DNA from 2 places in the Micromonospora sp. NPDC049374 genome. Region 1 is predicted to be linked to the other one. Evidence: riboswitches for the same ligand, from Rfam matches in the RefSeq annotation. Region 1 holds a riboswitch; the other holds the start of a gene.
The links. Region 1 has a riboswitch for S-adenosylmethionine ahead of thrC (threonine synthase). Riboswitches for the same ligand answer to the same signal wherever they lie in the genome.

Region 1 (7,465 bases):
CTGGCGTTTCTGCTCTCGGTGACCACCGACGCGGCGCTGGGCGCGGTAGGTGGTGCGGTGCTGCTGTGGATTCTCTCCAGCATCCTGGATCAGATCACCGCGCTCGGCGCGATCCGGTCGTTCCTGCCGACCCACTACAGCACCGCGTGGCTGGGACTGCTCTCCACGCCCGTGCAGACCGACGACATCGTCCGGGGCACGGTCTCGGCGATCTGCTACGCGACCGTGTTCTGGGGCCTGGCCTTCTGGCGCTTCACCCGCAAGGACATCACCAGCTGAGCGCAGGTCACGAGCGCGTTTCGCGCCGTCCGCGGTGGGCTGTCCCGGCACGGGATCTTGCCGTGCCGGGACAGCTCAGAGCAGCGGCACCGGTGTGGTGGGCGGCGGGTTCGGCGTCGAGGGCGTCGGCTCCGGCGTGCTCGGCTCCCGCTTCTGCCAGGCGCTGACCCCGAGCCGGTCGGTGTTGCCCAGGTCGATCCGCCCCGCTATGACGACCCGTTGCGCAGGCCGGCCGCGCAGCGGGGCGACGTCGAGGTGCTCGGCGTTGGTCGCCACCACGGTCGGGTTGTCGACCAGGTTGCGCCAGAGCAGGGCGGTGCCGGCGGCCTCACCGGGGGCCAGCACCAGCGGCCGGGGTGGATCGTCGAAGCCGGACGTGATTCCTTCGGCACCCCGGATCACCCGGACCGGGATGACCTCGCCGTCCGCGTCCCGCAGTTGCGGCTCCGGATACCCGTGCAGCCGGTAGGGGCGGTCGCCGCAGTTGACCAGTTCCAGGCCCATCGCCCGCAGCCCCATGGCGGCGTTGACGTCGCCGGCGCTGATCCGGACGCCGGAGTCGGGGCAGCCGGACGTCGGGCCGTTGGCCCCGCCGAGCTCGCCGTCCCGGGAGGGCGTACCGCCGAGATCGGCGTCACCGGGCGGCGTACCGCCGGGCCCGCTGGAAGCCGGGACCGGGCCGGGCGGCGCACTTGCGACGTCGCCGACCGGGGCGCAACCGGCGAGCAGACCGAACGCTGCGGCGATCGAGACCGGCACGGCGACGAGCCGACGGCCGCCGGCGGTCGAGCTGCGGACCGTTGTGCGTGGCATCGGTGCATCGTCGCACCCGGCCGCGGCGGCCGATGCCCCCGGCCACCCGCGTCAGCAGCCGATAAGGTTTCCGTCATGGTGCTGCCCCCGGAAGTTTCGGCCGCTAGGATGACTGGGAGCGTTCCCACCAAGAGAGATTGCATCGACAACTATCTATAAGGTCCGCATTCTGGTACCACCACCCCACTCGTAGGAGGTACCAATGCGCACTGACCGGTTCGGCGGGCCGGCTCTGTCCCTGTTCCGCATTGTCATCGGGTTGTTGTTCCTCATTCACGGCATGTCGTCCGTCTTCGGCGTCTTCGGCGGCAACCGTGGCGCCGGCGAGGCGGTGCCGCTCGGCCAGTGGCCCGGCTGGTACGCCGCGATGATCCAGTTGGTCTGCGGCGCCCTCGTGCTCCTGGGGCTGTTCACCCGGCCCGCGGCCCTGCTGGCGTCGGGTTCCATGGCCTACGCGTACTTCGTGGTCCACCAGCCCGACGCGTTGCTGCCGCTGCGCAACAACGGCGAGTTGTCGGTGCTCTTCTGCTGGTCGTTCTTCCTGGTCGCGGTCCTCGGCCCGGGCACCTGGGCAGTTGACAACCTGTGGCGGCGCGGGGCGGCGACGGTCGCCCTGGATCAGGCTGAACCGCGATCCGTCCCGGCCTGACGGCGGTCCTCAGCGGTGCCGGGGCACGCGACGGCGCCGCTGAGGATTCGCTCACAGGCTGGGATTGACCGGCGACGGCCGCGGCCGGATTGCCTAGACTCGGCGATACAACTGCATACCTCATCCAGAGGGGCTGAGGGATACGGCCCGACGACGCCCCGGCAACCACCTCGCGCGCTCACCGTTGAGCGTCCGGCGGGGCAGGTGCCAATTCCGTCCCCGCCGCAGGGTGCGATGCGGGGAAAGATGAGAGGACTTCGACATGACGTCGACGCTCGCCCCGTCCGGCATCGACACCGCCGCCAGCCCCGCCCGTGCCCTGGTCTGCCGTGCCTGCTCGGCCCGCTACCCGCTCGCCGCCCAGCACGCCTGTTTCGAGTGTTTCGGCCCGCTGGAGGTCGACTACGATCCGGCCGCGCTCGCCACTGTCACCCGCGAGCAGATCGAGGCCGGTCCGCGCAATCTCTGGCGGTACGCCGCCCTGCTGCCCGCCGGCCAGGACCCGGCCACCCGGGTCACCTTGGATCCGGGGTTCACCCCGCTGGTGGCCGCCGACCAGCTCGCCGCCGAGTTGGGCATCACCGCTCCGCTCTGGGTCAAGGACGACAGCGCCAATCCCACCCACTCCTTCAAGGACCGGGTGGTGTCGGTGGCGCTGACCGCCGCCCGCGCGCTGGGCTTCTCCCGGTTCGCCTGCGCCTCCACCGGCAACCTGGCCAACTCGGTGGCGGCCCACGCCGCCCGGGTGGGCACGCCGTCCGTGGTCTTCATCCCCAGCGACCTGGAGCAGGGCAAGGTCGTCACGACCGCCGTCTACGGCGGCGACCTGGTCGCCATCGACGGGTCGTACGACGACGTGAACCGGCTCTGCGGCGAACTGGTCGAGACCGACGAGTTCGAGGACACCGCCTTCGTCAACGTCAACGTGCGGCCGTACTACGCGGAGGGGTCCAAGACGCTCGGGTACGAGGTGGCCGAGCAACTCGGTTGGCGGATCCCCGCCCAGGTGGTCATCCCGATGGCCTCGGGCGAGCTGCTCACCAAGATTGACAAGGCGTTCAGCGAGCTGGTCGAGATCGGCCTGGTCGAGGCCCCGGCCGGTGGCTGGAAGGTCTTCGGGGCGCAGTCGGCAGGCTGCAACCCGATCGCCACCGCACTGCACGCGGAAACCGACGCCATCACCCCGGTCAAGCCGACCGGGATCGCCAAGTCGCTGAACATCGGCGACCCGGCGGCCGGGCTGTACGCACTGGAGGCGGTGCGCCGCACCGGTGGCTGGATGGACTACGCCGACGACGACGAGATCCGGGCGGGGGTACGCCTGCTGGCGCGTACCACCGGGGTCTTCGCGGAGACGGCCGGTGGGGTCACCGTGGCGGTGCTGCGCAAGCTGGTCGAGTCGGGCCGACTGGACCCGTCCGCCGAGACGGTGGTGTTCAACACCGGCGAAGGGCTGAAGACACTCGACGCGGTCGCCGGTGAGGTCGGCCCCACCCACCGGATCAAGCCTTCGTTGCGGGCCGCCCGCGACGCGGGCCTGCTGAGCTGACGACGACCAACGGATGAGTAAGCGGTATTTCGCAGGGAGTGAGCGAAACACGCCGCCAGGGACTTGACGACCGCAAACCGACGGCGCAAGATGCTCCGTGCGGGAGGGCGCTTCGCCGTAGACTTTCAGTCTTTACGACCCAGCGCCGGAGGCGTTGTGCGATCGTCCCTCCCGACCAACGTCCGAGCGGGCCAGCGAAAATTCGCTGGCCCGCTCGTCTGTCGCTGGCGCAGGCTGCCGGCATGACCATCACCATCGCCCCTGTCGAGGCCACCGACGAGGTGGCCGTCGAGCAGGCGTATCAGATCGGTGCCGCACAGGTGGCCGCCGATGAGCCGGACTTCCCGCCCCTATGCCGGCGACGATTCACCGCCCTGCTCCGCCATCCGATGCCGGGCTACGAAACCACCATGCTGCTGGCGCGGATCGACGGTGAGCCGGCCGGTTTTCTCCGGCTGGACCTGCCGCAGCTGGACAACACAGAGAACGCCTCCGCTGAGCTGATCGTGCATCCGGCGCAACGCCGCCGAGGCGTGGGCCGCGCGTTGGCCGAACACGGGCTCGGCCTGCTGCGCGGGCGCGGGCGTAAACGGGTGAGTGCGATGAGCCGGGCGGAGCTTGCCGGCGAGCCCGGTCGTCGGTCGCCGGGTAACGCGTTCGCCGTGGCCATGGGCGCGGTCGATGCCCTGACCGACGTGCGGCGGCGCCTCGACACCGCTGACCTCGATCAGGCGGCACTGGACGCGCTGCTGGCCGACGCCCGGGGCCGGGCGGTCGGCTACGAGGTGCTGCACTGGCGCGGGGGCACTCCCGACGACCTGGCCGCCGACGTGGCGTACCTCGACGGACGGCTGCTGGCCGACGCGCCGATGGGCGACCTGGCGTGGGAGCCGGAGCAGGTCGACGCCGAACGCCTACGCGGCACCGAGCTGGCGCTGGAGGCGCGGGGCCGGCGGCGTTACCACGTCGGTGTCCGCCACGAGGCGTCCGGTCGGCTGGTCGCGTGGACGCTGCTGGACGTCGGGGCGTCCGCGGACTGGCACTCGTTCCAGCAGATCACCATCGTCGACCCGGAGCACCGGGGTCATCGGCTGGGCCTGCTTTCCAAGATCGAAAATCTGCGGCACCTGCTCGCCCACGAGCCGGGCGTGCGGGTGATCGACACCTTCAACGCGGCCAGCAACGACCACATGATCGCCATCAACGAGCAGCTCGGTTTCCGGGTGCGGGACCGCTGGAGCAACTGGCAGCTAGACGTGTGACCGGCGAAAACCGGTGGCGGTGGCCGGGCGGTGCCGGCAGGCTCACCGCCATGGACATCGCCGTCACGCCGTACGAGTCCACCGACGAGGCAGCGCTCGACGAGGCGTACCGCGTCGTCGCGGCGGCGCAGGCGGTCGACCTGCCCGACCTGCCGGTGGGGGACCGGGCCGAGTTCGGGCTCCTGGTCGTCCATCCGCCGCACGGCAACGTGATTCACCAGGCGCTGGCCCGGCGGGACGGCGAGGTGGCCGGCCACCTGCGGATGCGGCTGCCGCAACTGGAGAACACCGGCATCGCCACCGTCGAGCTGACCGTCGATCCGGCGCAACGGCGGCGGGGAGTGGGCCGAACCCTGCTGGCGTACGCCCGGAAGGTGGCCGCCGAGCACGGCCGGGAGCGGTTGATCGGTGAGACTCCCGGGCCGCTGCCCGACGGACCGGGGCGGGAAGCGCCCGGGGCGGCCTTTGCGGCGGCGGCCGGAGCGCAGGCCGCGCTGGCCGAGGTGCGACGCCGCCTGGACACCACGCGGCTCGATCAGGCGGCCCTGACCGCGCTGCACGACGCCGCCCGCGCCCGGGCCGCCGGCTACCGGACGGTGGCCTGGCGGGGGCCGGTGGCCGAGGAGTACGTGGTCGACATCGCCCGGCTTGAGAGCCGGCTGCTCACCGACGCGCCGATGGGCGATCTCGCGATCGAGGCGGAGCAGGTTGATGCCGCGCGGCTCCGGGAGATCGAGCGGATCCAGCGGCTGCGCGGCCGACGGCGCTACCACGTCGGCGCGGTGCACGAGGCGACCGGCCGGATGGTGGCCTGGACGATGATCGACAGAGGGCCGTCCACGCCGTGGCACGCCTGGCAGGAGATCACCATCGTCGACCCCGCACACCGGGGGCACCGCCTCGGCCTGCTCGTCAAGGTCGAGAACCTTCGGCACGCACTTGCCCACGAGCCGGCCCTGGCCGCGATCGACACCTGGAACGCGGCGGCCAACGATCACATGATCAGCATCAACGAGCAGCTCGGGTTCCGCCCGGTCGACGCCTGGACCGATTGGCAGCTGACCATCTGAAGTTGTGACAGGCCCCTACTGATCTGAGGGCTTCGTGTTGCATGATGGCGGGCATGACGGAGACCCCGCACCCCCTCTACGACAGGCACGCCGAGACCCTCAACCGTGCGCTGACCGCGATCACGGAGCGGGGGTACTGGTCCGCCTACCCGGAATCACCAAGCCCACGGGTGTACGGCGAGACCGCCGCCGCTGACGGCAAGGCCGCCTTCGAGGCGTACCTCGGCAGGGACTTCCCGCTCGACCAGCCGCATGGTGGCGGCGACCGGGTCGCCACCGAGCACAGCCCGTTCGGCGTCGCGCTGAACGTGCGCTACCCGCACGCCGACGCCGACAAACTGGTCGCCGCCGCGTCGGCGGCGCTGCCCGCCTGGCGGGACGCCGGCCCGCGGACCCGGGTCGGTGTCTGTCTGGAGATCCTCGACCGGCTGCACCGGAACGTCTTCGAGCTGGCCAACGCGGTGCAGTTCACAAGTGGTCAGGCGTTCGTGATGGCGTTCCAGGCCGGTGGTGCGCACGCCCTGGACCGCGCGCTGGAGGCGCTGGCCTACGCGTACGCGGAGATGACCCGGCACCCGGGCACCGCCGGCTGGGAGAAGGCCGCCGGCAAGGGCGACCCGCTGCGGATGTCCAAGACCTTCCACGTGGTCCCCCGGGGAGTGGCCCTGGTCATCGGCTGCAACACCTTCCCGACCTGGAACTCGTACCCGGGTCTGTTCGCCTCGCTGGTCACCGGCAACCCCGTCGTGGTCAAGCCGCACCCGGGCGCCGTGCTGCCGCTGGCCATCACCGTGCGGTACGCCCGGGAGGTGCTTGCCGAGGCCGGCTTCGACCCGAACCTGGTGCTGCTGGCCCCCGAGGCACCGGGCGAGAAGCTCGCCTCGACGCTGGCCCTGCATCCGGCGGTGAAGATCGTCGACTTCACCGGCTCCACCGAGTACGGCGACTGGCTGGAGGCCAACGCCCGCCAAGCGGCGGTGTACACCGAGAAGGCGGGCCTCAACACGGTGGTGATCGACTCCACCGACGACTTCGCCGGGATGTGCCGCAACCTGGGCTTCACGCTGACCCTTTACAGCGGGCAGATGTGCACCACCTCGCAGAACATCCTCATCCCCCGGGAGGGCATCGACACCGACCAGGGGCACAAGAGCTTCGACGAGGTGGCCGGCGGCATCGCCACGGCGGTCGGCAAGCTCACCGGTGACCCGGCCCGGGGAGTGGAGCTGACCGGCGCCATCGTCAACGACGGGGTGCTGGAGCGGCTGGACGAGGTCGCCAAGGTCGGTTCGCCGGTGCTGGAGTCGCGTACCGTCGAGCACCCGTCGTACCCCGAGGCCGTGGTGCGTACGCCGACGATCGTCAAGCTGGACGCCGGCGACACCGAGACCTACTCGCGGGAGTGGTTCGGGCCGATCTCCTTCGCCATCGCCACCGACTCCACCGCGCACAGCCTGGAGATCCTGCGCTCGACCGTGGGCGAGAAGGGCGCGCTCACCGCAGCGGTCTACTCCACCGACGACGCGGTGCTGGACGCCACCGAGGCGGCGGCGATCGAGGTCGGGGTGCACCTGTCGGCCAACCTCACCGGCGGCGTCTTCGTGAACCAGTCGGCGGCCTTCTCCGACTTCCACGGCAGCGGAGCGAACGCGGCGGCCAACTCGGCGTTGACCGACGGGGCGTACGTGGCGAACCGGTTCCGGATCGTGCAGAGCCGCCGGCACGTCTGAGGGGTTGCGCTGGGGGCTCCGGGGCCGCCCCGGAGCCGCCCGGTCCGGTGATCGTCCGTGGGGTCTACGCGGCCCTGCGCATCTGGAGTTCGCGCAGGGTCGGGATGTTGGGG
Region 2 (7,465 bases), on a different contig from region 1:
GATGTCGTCGCGGATGGCGGTGTGCGGGCAGCAGCCGGTCTCCACCGCCCGGATCCGGGCCGGGTCGAGCACACCGGCGCGCTTGAGGAAGTCGGCGTCCTCGGTGGTGTAGATGTCGTTCGTCACCACGCCCAGGCGCAGTTCGTCGGCGAACGCCCGGCACAGCGCCGCGACCAGGGCGGTCTTGCCGGAGCCGACCGGCCCGCCGATGCCGACCCGCAGCGCCCGCGCGGCGGCGGGCAGCGGGGCGTGCGGGTCGACCCCCGGCTCGGGGTGGGTGTGGGGAACGGACTCGTCGTGCTCGAATTCAGGACGCAAAGAGACGCACCTCCCAGGTGGCGTGAGCTTCGGCATGGATGTCGGCGAGCGGAGCGGCGGCGGCGGGCAGCCGCTCCGGTGGTTCCTCGGCGGCCCGCGCCGCCCGCGCCGCGATGGCGTCGCAGGCCCCGGCGAGCCGCACCAGCAGGGCCTGCACCTGGTACGGGTCGAGGCCGAGCAGGCGTACGGCGGCACTTGCCGAGCCGGTCACCGTGGCGTGGGCGGCGACGGTGGCCACCTGCCCCGGGTCGAGACCGGCGGCGGCACCGACCAGCCCCAGCACCAGCGGCTGGTGCGGGCCGGCGGAGGTGGTGGGCAGGTCGTCGAAGGTGGCCGCCGGCCAGATCCGGCGACCGGCCCGCAGCAGTGCGCGCCCCTGCCGACGCGACACCGACCGCTGGGCCGGCGAAGCGGTTCGGGCGTCCAGTTCGGCGTCGAGCCGGACCAGCGTGGCGCGACGTCGCGACGGTAGGCCGACGTGGGGCGGGTCCGCCGGGTGGTCGCCGCCGACCGGGCGACCGCCTGCCGAGGGCCCCGGCGAGCCGCGCGCCGCCCGGCAGGATGCCGCGGCGAAGGCCGCCGCGACCAGCCCGGCGGTGGCGAGTCGCCCGCGCAGGTACTCCCCCAGCGTGCTCAGATCGGTCACCCGGCCGGCGGCGACGGCCGCCTCCAACCCGGCCGAGTGGGCGTGCGCACCGGCCGGAAACCGCCCGTCGGCGAGGAGCAGCAGCATCGTCGGGGTGGCCATCAGAACAGGAAGTACCGCTGGGCCATGGGCAGTTCGGTCACCGGATCCGGCTCCACCACCACGCCGTCGATCCGGACCGTGAAGGTGTCCGGGTCGACCTCGATGCGCGGCAGGGCGTTGTTCTCCGGCAGGTCGGCCTTGCCGCGCGAGCGTACGTCGGCCACCGGCACCACCCGGCGTCGCACGTCCAGCCGCAGCCCGGCCTCCAGCGCGGCGGGCGCCACGAAGGCCAGGCTGGTGGCGGCCGCCGCGACGCCGTACGCGCCGAACATCGGCCGGGGCAGCATCGGCTGCGGGGTGGGGATCGACGCGTTCGCGTCACCCAGCTGGGCGTACGCGATCATGCCGCCCTTGATGACCAGGTGCGGTCGTACGCCGAAGAACGCCGGCTCCCACAGCACCAGGTCGGCGAGCTTGCCCGGCTCCACCGACCCGATCTCGTGGTCGAGCCCGTTGGCCATCGCCGCGCAGATGGTGTACTTCGCGACGTACCGGCGGGCCCGGTGGTTGTCGGCGGCCCCGTCCCCGGGCAGGGCGCCCACCCGAGCCTTCATCACGTGCGCGCTCTGCCAGGTCCGCAGGACGATCTCCCCGATCCGGCCCATCGCCTGCGAGTCGGAGCCGATGATGGAGATCGCGCCGAGGTCGTGCAGCAGGTCCTCGGCGGCCATCGTGGACGGCCGGATGCGGCTCTCGGCGAACGCCAGGTCCTCCGGCACGGCCGGGTTGAGATGGTGGCAGACCATCAGCATGTCGAGGTGCTCGGCGAGCGTGTTGCGGGTGTACGGGCGGGTCGGGTTGGTCGACGACGGCAGCACGTTCGGCTCACCGGCGACGGTGATGATGTCCGGCGCGTGCCCGCCGCCGGCCCCCTCGGTGTGGTACGAGTGGATCGCCCGACCGCCGATGGCGCGCAGCGTGTCGGCCACGAACCCGGCCTCGTTCAGGGTGTCGGTGTGGATGGAGACCTGCACACCGGAGGCGTCGGCGACACGCAGGCAGGCGTCGATCGCCGCCGGGGTGGTGCCCCAGTCCTCGTGCAGCTTGAACCCGCCGGCCCCGGCCCGCAACTGCTCCCACAGCGCCTCCTCCGAGACGGTGTTGCCCTTGCCGAGCAGCAGCACGTTCACCGGGAACGTGTCGAGGGCCTCGTGCATCCGGGCCAGGTGCCAGCCGTTCGGGGTGACGGTGGTGGCCCGGGTGCCCTCGGCGGGGCCGGTGCCGCCGCCGACCAGGGTGGTGACCCCACTGGCGAGGGCCTCGGCGACCAGTTGCGGGCAGATGAAGTGCACGTGGGTGTCGACCGCCCCGGCGGTGAGGATCCGGCCGTTACCGGCGATCACCTCGGTGGCCGGGCCGATGACCAGGTCCGGATGGACACCGTCCATGGTGTCCGGGTTGCCGGCCCGACCCAGCGCGACGATCCGCCCGTCCCGCAGCCCGACGTCGGCCTTCACCACCCCCCAGTGGTCGAGGATGACCGCGCCGGTGATGACGGTGTCCAGGGCACCCTCGGCGCGGGTCACCCGCGACTGGCCCATCGACTCACGGATCACCTTGCCGCCGCCGAAGACTGCCTCGTCACCGCCGGCACAGTGGTCCTGCTCGATCTCGATCAGCAGGTTCGTGTCGGCCAGCCGGATCCGGTCGCCGGTGCTCGGTCCGTACAGGGCGACGTAGCGGTCCCGTTCGACGCTGCTCATGCCCACGCTCCCCGTCGTTGCCAGCCGCCCGGCCGCGCCACCGCGCCGGATCTGCCGATTCGCCCGCTCACTCCGGCCGCCCCTCGTCAAGCGCTCCGGCGCACTCGCCGCGCAGGCCCGGCACGATCCGTGCGCCACCCAGCGGCACCAGGTCCACCCGGCGGCTCACCCCCGGCTCGAACCGCACCGAGGTGCCAGCCGGCACGGCGAGCCGCTGCCCCCAGGCGACGTCCCGGTCGAAGTCCAGCGCCGGGTTGGCCTCGGCGAAGTGGTAGTGCGACCCGACCTGCACCGGCCGGTCACCGGTGTTGACCACCGTCAGCACCGTCACCGGCCGACCGACGTTGATCTCGACGGGCCCGGCCGCCGGCAGGATCTCCCCGGGGATCACGGGATCGGGTGGTGCACCGTCACCAACTTGGTGCCGTCCGGGAACGTCGCCTCCACCTGCACCTCCCCCAGCAACTCGGGGATGCCGTCCTGCACGTCGTCGCGGCTGAGCACGCTGCGTCCGGCGGCCATCAGGTCGACCACGGACTCACCGTCGCGCGCCCCTTCGAGCAGGAAGGCGGTGATCACCGCGACGGCTTCCGGATAGTTGAGGCGCAGGCCGCGCTCGCGGCGACGCCGGGCGACGTCGGCCGCCACATGGACGAGCAGGCGATCCTGCTCGTGAGGAGTGAGATACACGGGTGCTCCCGGTGGATGTCCGCGCTCCCGACGCCGCCGGCCCGGCGCCTCGACGCGCCGCCACGGCTCGGGATTCGCCCGCCGGCTCGACCACCACACCTGGAAGGCCCGGAACTCCACCGTCCCGGCCCGCATGGCGGCGCACCGGCGGTGGCTTCTCGGATGCGGACCGCACCGCCCACCGCTGAGCAGACCGTAAGGGATCACGCCGTCCACGGGCAACACCCCCGACGGGTGCACGCACCGACCCCGCCCGCGTTGATCATGAGGTTAGCGGCAGTTGAAGAGATCAAACATGCCGCTAACCTCATGATCAACCTGGCTTGGGGTGAGGGTGGTCATAAGGGGTGGACGGTGGGCGGGGGCTGGCTGCTAGTTTCGGCGGCAGGTCATGAGTGCCAGCGTCAAGCCCCGGCTCGCTGGCCGGCAACCCTCCTCCGCGCAGGGGTGCCCCGGGTGAGGACCAGGCATCGGAGCGTTCTCCGGTGCAAGCGTGGCCTGGGTTCCCAGGTCATCACGACCTTGAGGAGAACCATGTCGTACCGCGATCGTTCTGTGGCCCGCCCGGGCCTGACCCGGCGTCGCCACGTCGACATGATGCGGGTCTGTAGCGCCGCGTGTAGCTGACCGCGTCGCCGCCGGTCACCAACCCCTGATCGGTTCTTTCCGCTCTGCCATCGATCCCATCCCAGCGGTCCGTCCTGCGGCGGACCGTCGGTGCGGCACGCGTGTGCCCACCGCCACTCAATCAGGAGACACCTGTGCGAATCCTTCCTGCCCTGACCCGGGCCGCCGCCGTCGGCGTCGCCGCCATCGTCGCCGCCGCCACCCTGACCGCCTGCGGCTCGAACTCCGCCGGCGGTACGGCCGACAATCCCTACAACCTGCTCCAGCCGGGCGTGCTGCGGGCCGGCACGCTCACCGACGCCCCGCCGAACGTCTACCTGAAGGACGGCACGTTCACCGGCTTCGACAACGACCTGCTGGTCGCCGCCGCCGACAAGCTCGGCCTGAAGGTGGAGTTCGTCGGCACCGACTTCTCGGGGCTGCTCGCCCAGGTCAACAACCGCAAGTTCGACGTCGGCAGCTCCTCGATCACCATCACCGAGGCGCGGAAGAAGACCGTGGACTTCGGCAACGGGTACGACTTCGGCTACTTCGGGCTCGACGTGCCCGCCGGGTCGCCGCTGACCAGCTTCGACGAGCTGCCCGGCAAGCGGGTGGTGGTCGTGCAGGGCACCGTCCAGGACGACTACGCCACGAACAAGGGCCTCGACCCGGTCCGCGTGCCCGACTACAACGGCGCGATCAACCAGCTCAAGGCCGGTACCGCGGACGCGTGGATCGCCCCCGCCGAGATCGGCGAGAAGACCGCCGCGGACAGCGGCGGCAAGATCACGGTGGCGGCGAAGGAACTCAGCCCGGCCCCGACCGCGTACGCCTTCGCCAGGGGCAACGACGCGCTGCGCGAGGCGCTGAACCGGGCCCTCGACGAGGTGATCGCCGACGGCACCTGGACGCGCCTACAGGAGCAGTACTACCCGGGCCGGCCGATCCCGGCCGACTTCACCCCGGGCAGCGGTGACGTGTCGGCCCCGGCCGCCTCCTGACGGTAGGACCACGAGCGAGCAGGGCGGAGGTTGACCTGTGGATCCGTTGCGCACCCTGTGGGAGACGTTCTTCGACGGGGAGTCGATGCGTGCGGCGCTACCCGAGATGCTCACCGTCGGGTTGCCGAACACGCTGATCCTGGCGGTCACCGCCGCCCTGTTCGGCTCGACGCTGGGCATCGTGCTGGCGGTGGCGGGCATCTCGCGTACCCGCTGGCTGCGGTGGCCGGCCCGGGTGTACACCGACGTGTTCCGGGGCGTGCCGGCGGCGGCGACGATCCTGCTGATCGGGGTCGGCCTTGCCCCGCTGGGCATGCAGGTGTGGGGCCCCAACCCGTACCCGCTGGGGATCCTCGCGCTGTCGCTGATCGCCTCGGCGTACCTCGGGGAGATCTTCCGCTCCGGCATCCAGTCGGTGGAGGCCACCCAGTTGGAGGCGGCCCGCGCGCTGGGGTTCTCCTGGCGTGAGGCGATGCGGAGGGTGATCATCCCGCAGGGCATCCGGCGGATCCTGCCGGCCTGGGTGAACCAGCTCATCGCCCTGATCAAGGACTCCAGCCTGGTCTACTTCCTCGGCCTGCTGGCCAGTCAGCGCGAGCTGTTCCGGATCGGTCAGGACTACGCCGCCAACACCGGCAACCAGTCGGCGCTGCTGCTGGCCGGGCTGTTCTACCTGGCGCTGACGGTGCCACTGACCCACGTCGTCAACTGGATCGACAAGCGGCTGCGACACGGCCGGCCTGCGGCCGGACCGACCGACGACCCCGACGACCTGGACCTGGCGCTGCCCGGCGCCGCCGGAGGCAACCAACGATGAACACCTCGGTCAGCCTGAGCCTGCGCGACGTGCACCTGGCCTTCGGACGTCACCGGGTGCTGCGTGGAGTGGACCTGGACGTGGTGCGCGGCGGCACCGCCTGCGTGATCGGCCCGTCCGGGTCGGGAAAGTCCACCCTGCTGCGGACCGTCAACCGGCTCCTCGAACCGGACCGGGGGGACGTGCTGCTGGACGGGCGCAGCGTGCTGCGCGACGACCCGGACGCCCTGCGGCAGCGCATCGGCATGGTGTTCCAGCAGTTCAACCTCTTCCCGCACATGAGCGTGGAGCGCAACATCACCCTGCCGTTGCGCCGCATCCGCAAGCTCGGCGAGGACGAGGCGGTGGCCCGGGCCCGGGCCGAACTCGACCGGGTCGGCCTGGCCGCGAAGGCCGACGCCCGACCCGCGCACCTGTCCGGCGGGCAGCAGCAGCGGGTCGCCATCGCCCGAGCGCTGGCCATGCAGCCACAGGTGATGCTCTTCGACGAGGCCACCTCGGCACTGGACCCGGAGCTGGTCAAGGGGGTGCTGGCGCTGATGGCGGACCTCGCGTCGCAGGGTATGACAATGGTGGTGGTCACCCACGAGATGGGTTTCGCCCGCCAGGTCGCCGACACCGTCGCCTTCATGGACGCCGGGGTGGTGCTGGAGGCCGGCGACCCGCAGGCCCTCTTCGACTCACCACAGCACCCCCGGCTGCGCCGCTTCCTGTCCCAGGTGCTGTGAAGCTCGAACGCGCACCTGCCGCATCAGCACCCGCATTCCCCGACCGGTGAAGACCCGGTCATGGCCCCAGATCACCAACGGGCTGCGGCAGCCAGCCAGCACGGTACGCCCGCCGCAAGGTCCATGGTGGTGCCACCTCCAGTGCCCGAGCACGGGTCACCACACCACCACCAGCCTTGACGAGCGATCGGAGCACGGCATCCACGGCGAGCGAGCCTGCCCCAGGCCACGCCGACCGCGCAGCCCCCTGTGGACACCGCACGAAGCTGTGCACAACGCGTTGTCCCAGTGCCGCGTGTGCTATGGATCCTGATCGTTTGCAGTCGAGTGACCGTGGCAGCGGCGTGTCGAGTCACTCGACGACAAACGATCAGGACGGCTCAGGGGGCTCAGGTGGGGGTGTCGCGGCGGCGGAAGGTGGTGAGGCCGATCGTCAGGAGGGCTGCGGCTACGGCGGTGAGGAGCACCAGGGGCAGGACGGTGACGTCGACGGCGGGCACGGACGGCACATGGGTGTACGGCGAGAGGTTCAGCGCCGCCTGCGGTAGGTCCAGCGCGGCACCCAACTGGCCGAGCAGCAGGAACACGATGAGCACCGCCCAGCTCAACGCGACCGACAAGCGGGGCAGCGCGCCGAACAGGGCGGTCACCACCCCGGCGACGACAAGCAGGGCGGGCAACCACAGCAGCGCCGCGCCGGTCAGCTCGACGGTCCAGCCGACCGGGTCACCGACCGCCAGCCCGTAACCGAGGCCGGTGGTGGCGCCGGCCAGCAGCATCAGCGCCAGCGCACCGAGCACCGCGCCGGCCACCTGGGTGCCCAACCACCGGTAGCGGCTGACGGCGGTGGC

Region 2: another riboswitch for S-adenosylmethionine. It lies ahead of AB0J93_RS15575 (ABC transporter substrate-binding protein); the one in region 1 lies ahead of thrC (threonine synthase).

The regions. Positions count from the first base shown of each region.
Region 1 covers NZ_JBFAQH010000002.1:242,836-250,300, forward strand. Annotated here, with positions in the region: gene AB0J93_RS04495 (ABC transporter permease subunit) at 1-279, shown strand, start outside; gene AB0J93_RS04500 (DUF4232 domain-containing protein) at 355-1,092, opposite strand; gene AB0J93_RS04505 (DoxX family protein) at 1,295-1,741, shown strand; SAM riboswitch class I at 1,859-1,994, shown strand; gene thrC (threonine synthase) at 2,004-3,290, shown strand; gene AB0J93_RS04515 (GNAT family N-acetyltransferase) at 3,533-4,552, shown strand; gene AB0J93_RS04520 (GNAT family N-acetyltransferase) at 4,603-5,622, shown strand; gene paaN (phenylacetic acid degradation protein PaaN) at 5,676-7,352, shown strand; gene AB0J93_RS04530 (GNAT family N-acetyltransferase) at 7,417-7,465, opposite strand, start outside.
Region 2 covers NZ_JBFAQH010000008.1:100,123-107,587, reverse strand. Annotated here, with positions in the region: gene ureG (urease accessory protein UreG) at 1-318, opposite strand, end outside; gene AB0J93_RS15595 (urease accessory UreF family protein) at 308-1,066, opposite strand; gene AB0J93_RS15590 (urease subunit alpha) at 1,066-2,769, opposite strand; gene AB0J93_RS15585 (urease subunit beta) at 2,837-3,160, opposite strand; gene AB0J93_RS15580 (urease subunit gamma) at 3,157-3,459, opposite strand; SAM riboswitch class IV at 3,847-3,959, shown strand; gene AB0J93_RS15575 (ABC transporter substrate-binding protein) at 4,221-5,069, shown strand; gene AB0J93_RS15570 (amino acid ABC transporter permease) at 5,107-5,886, shown strand; gene AB0J93_RS15565 (amino acid ABC transporter ATP-binding protein) at 5,883-6,614, shown strand; gene AB0J93_RS15560 (anibiotic ABC transporter) at 7,004-7,465, opposite strand, start outside.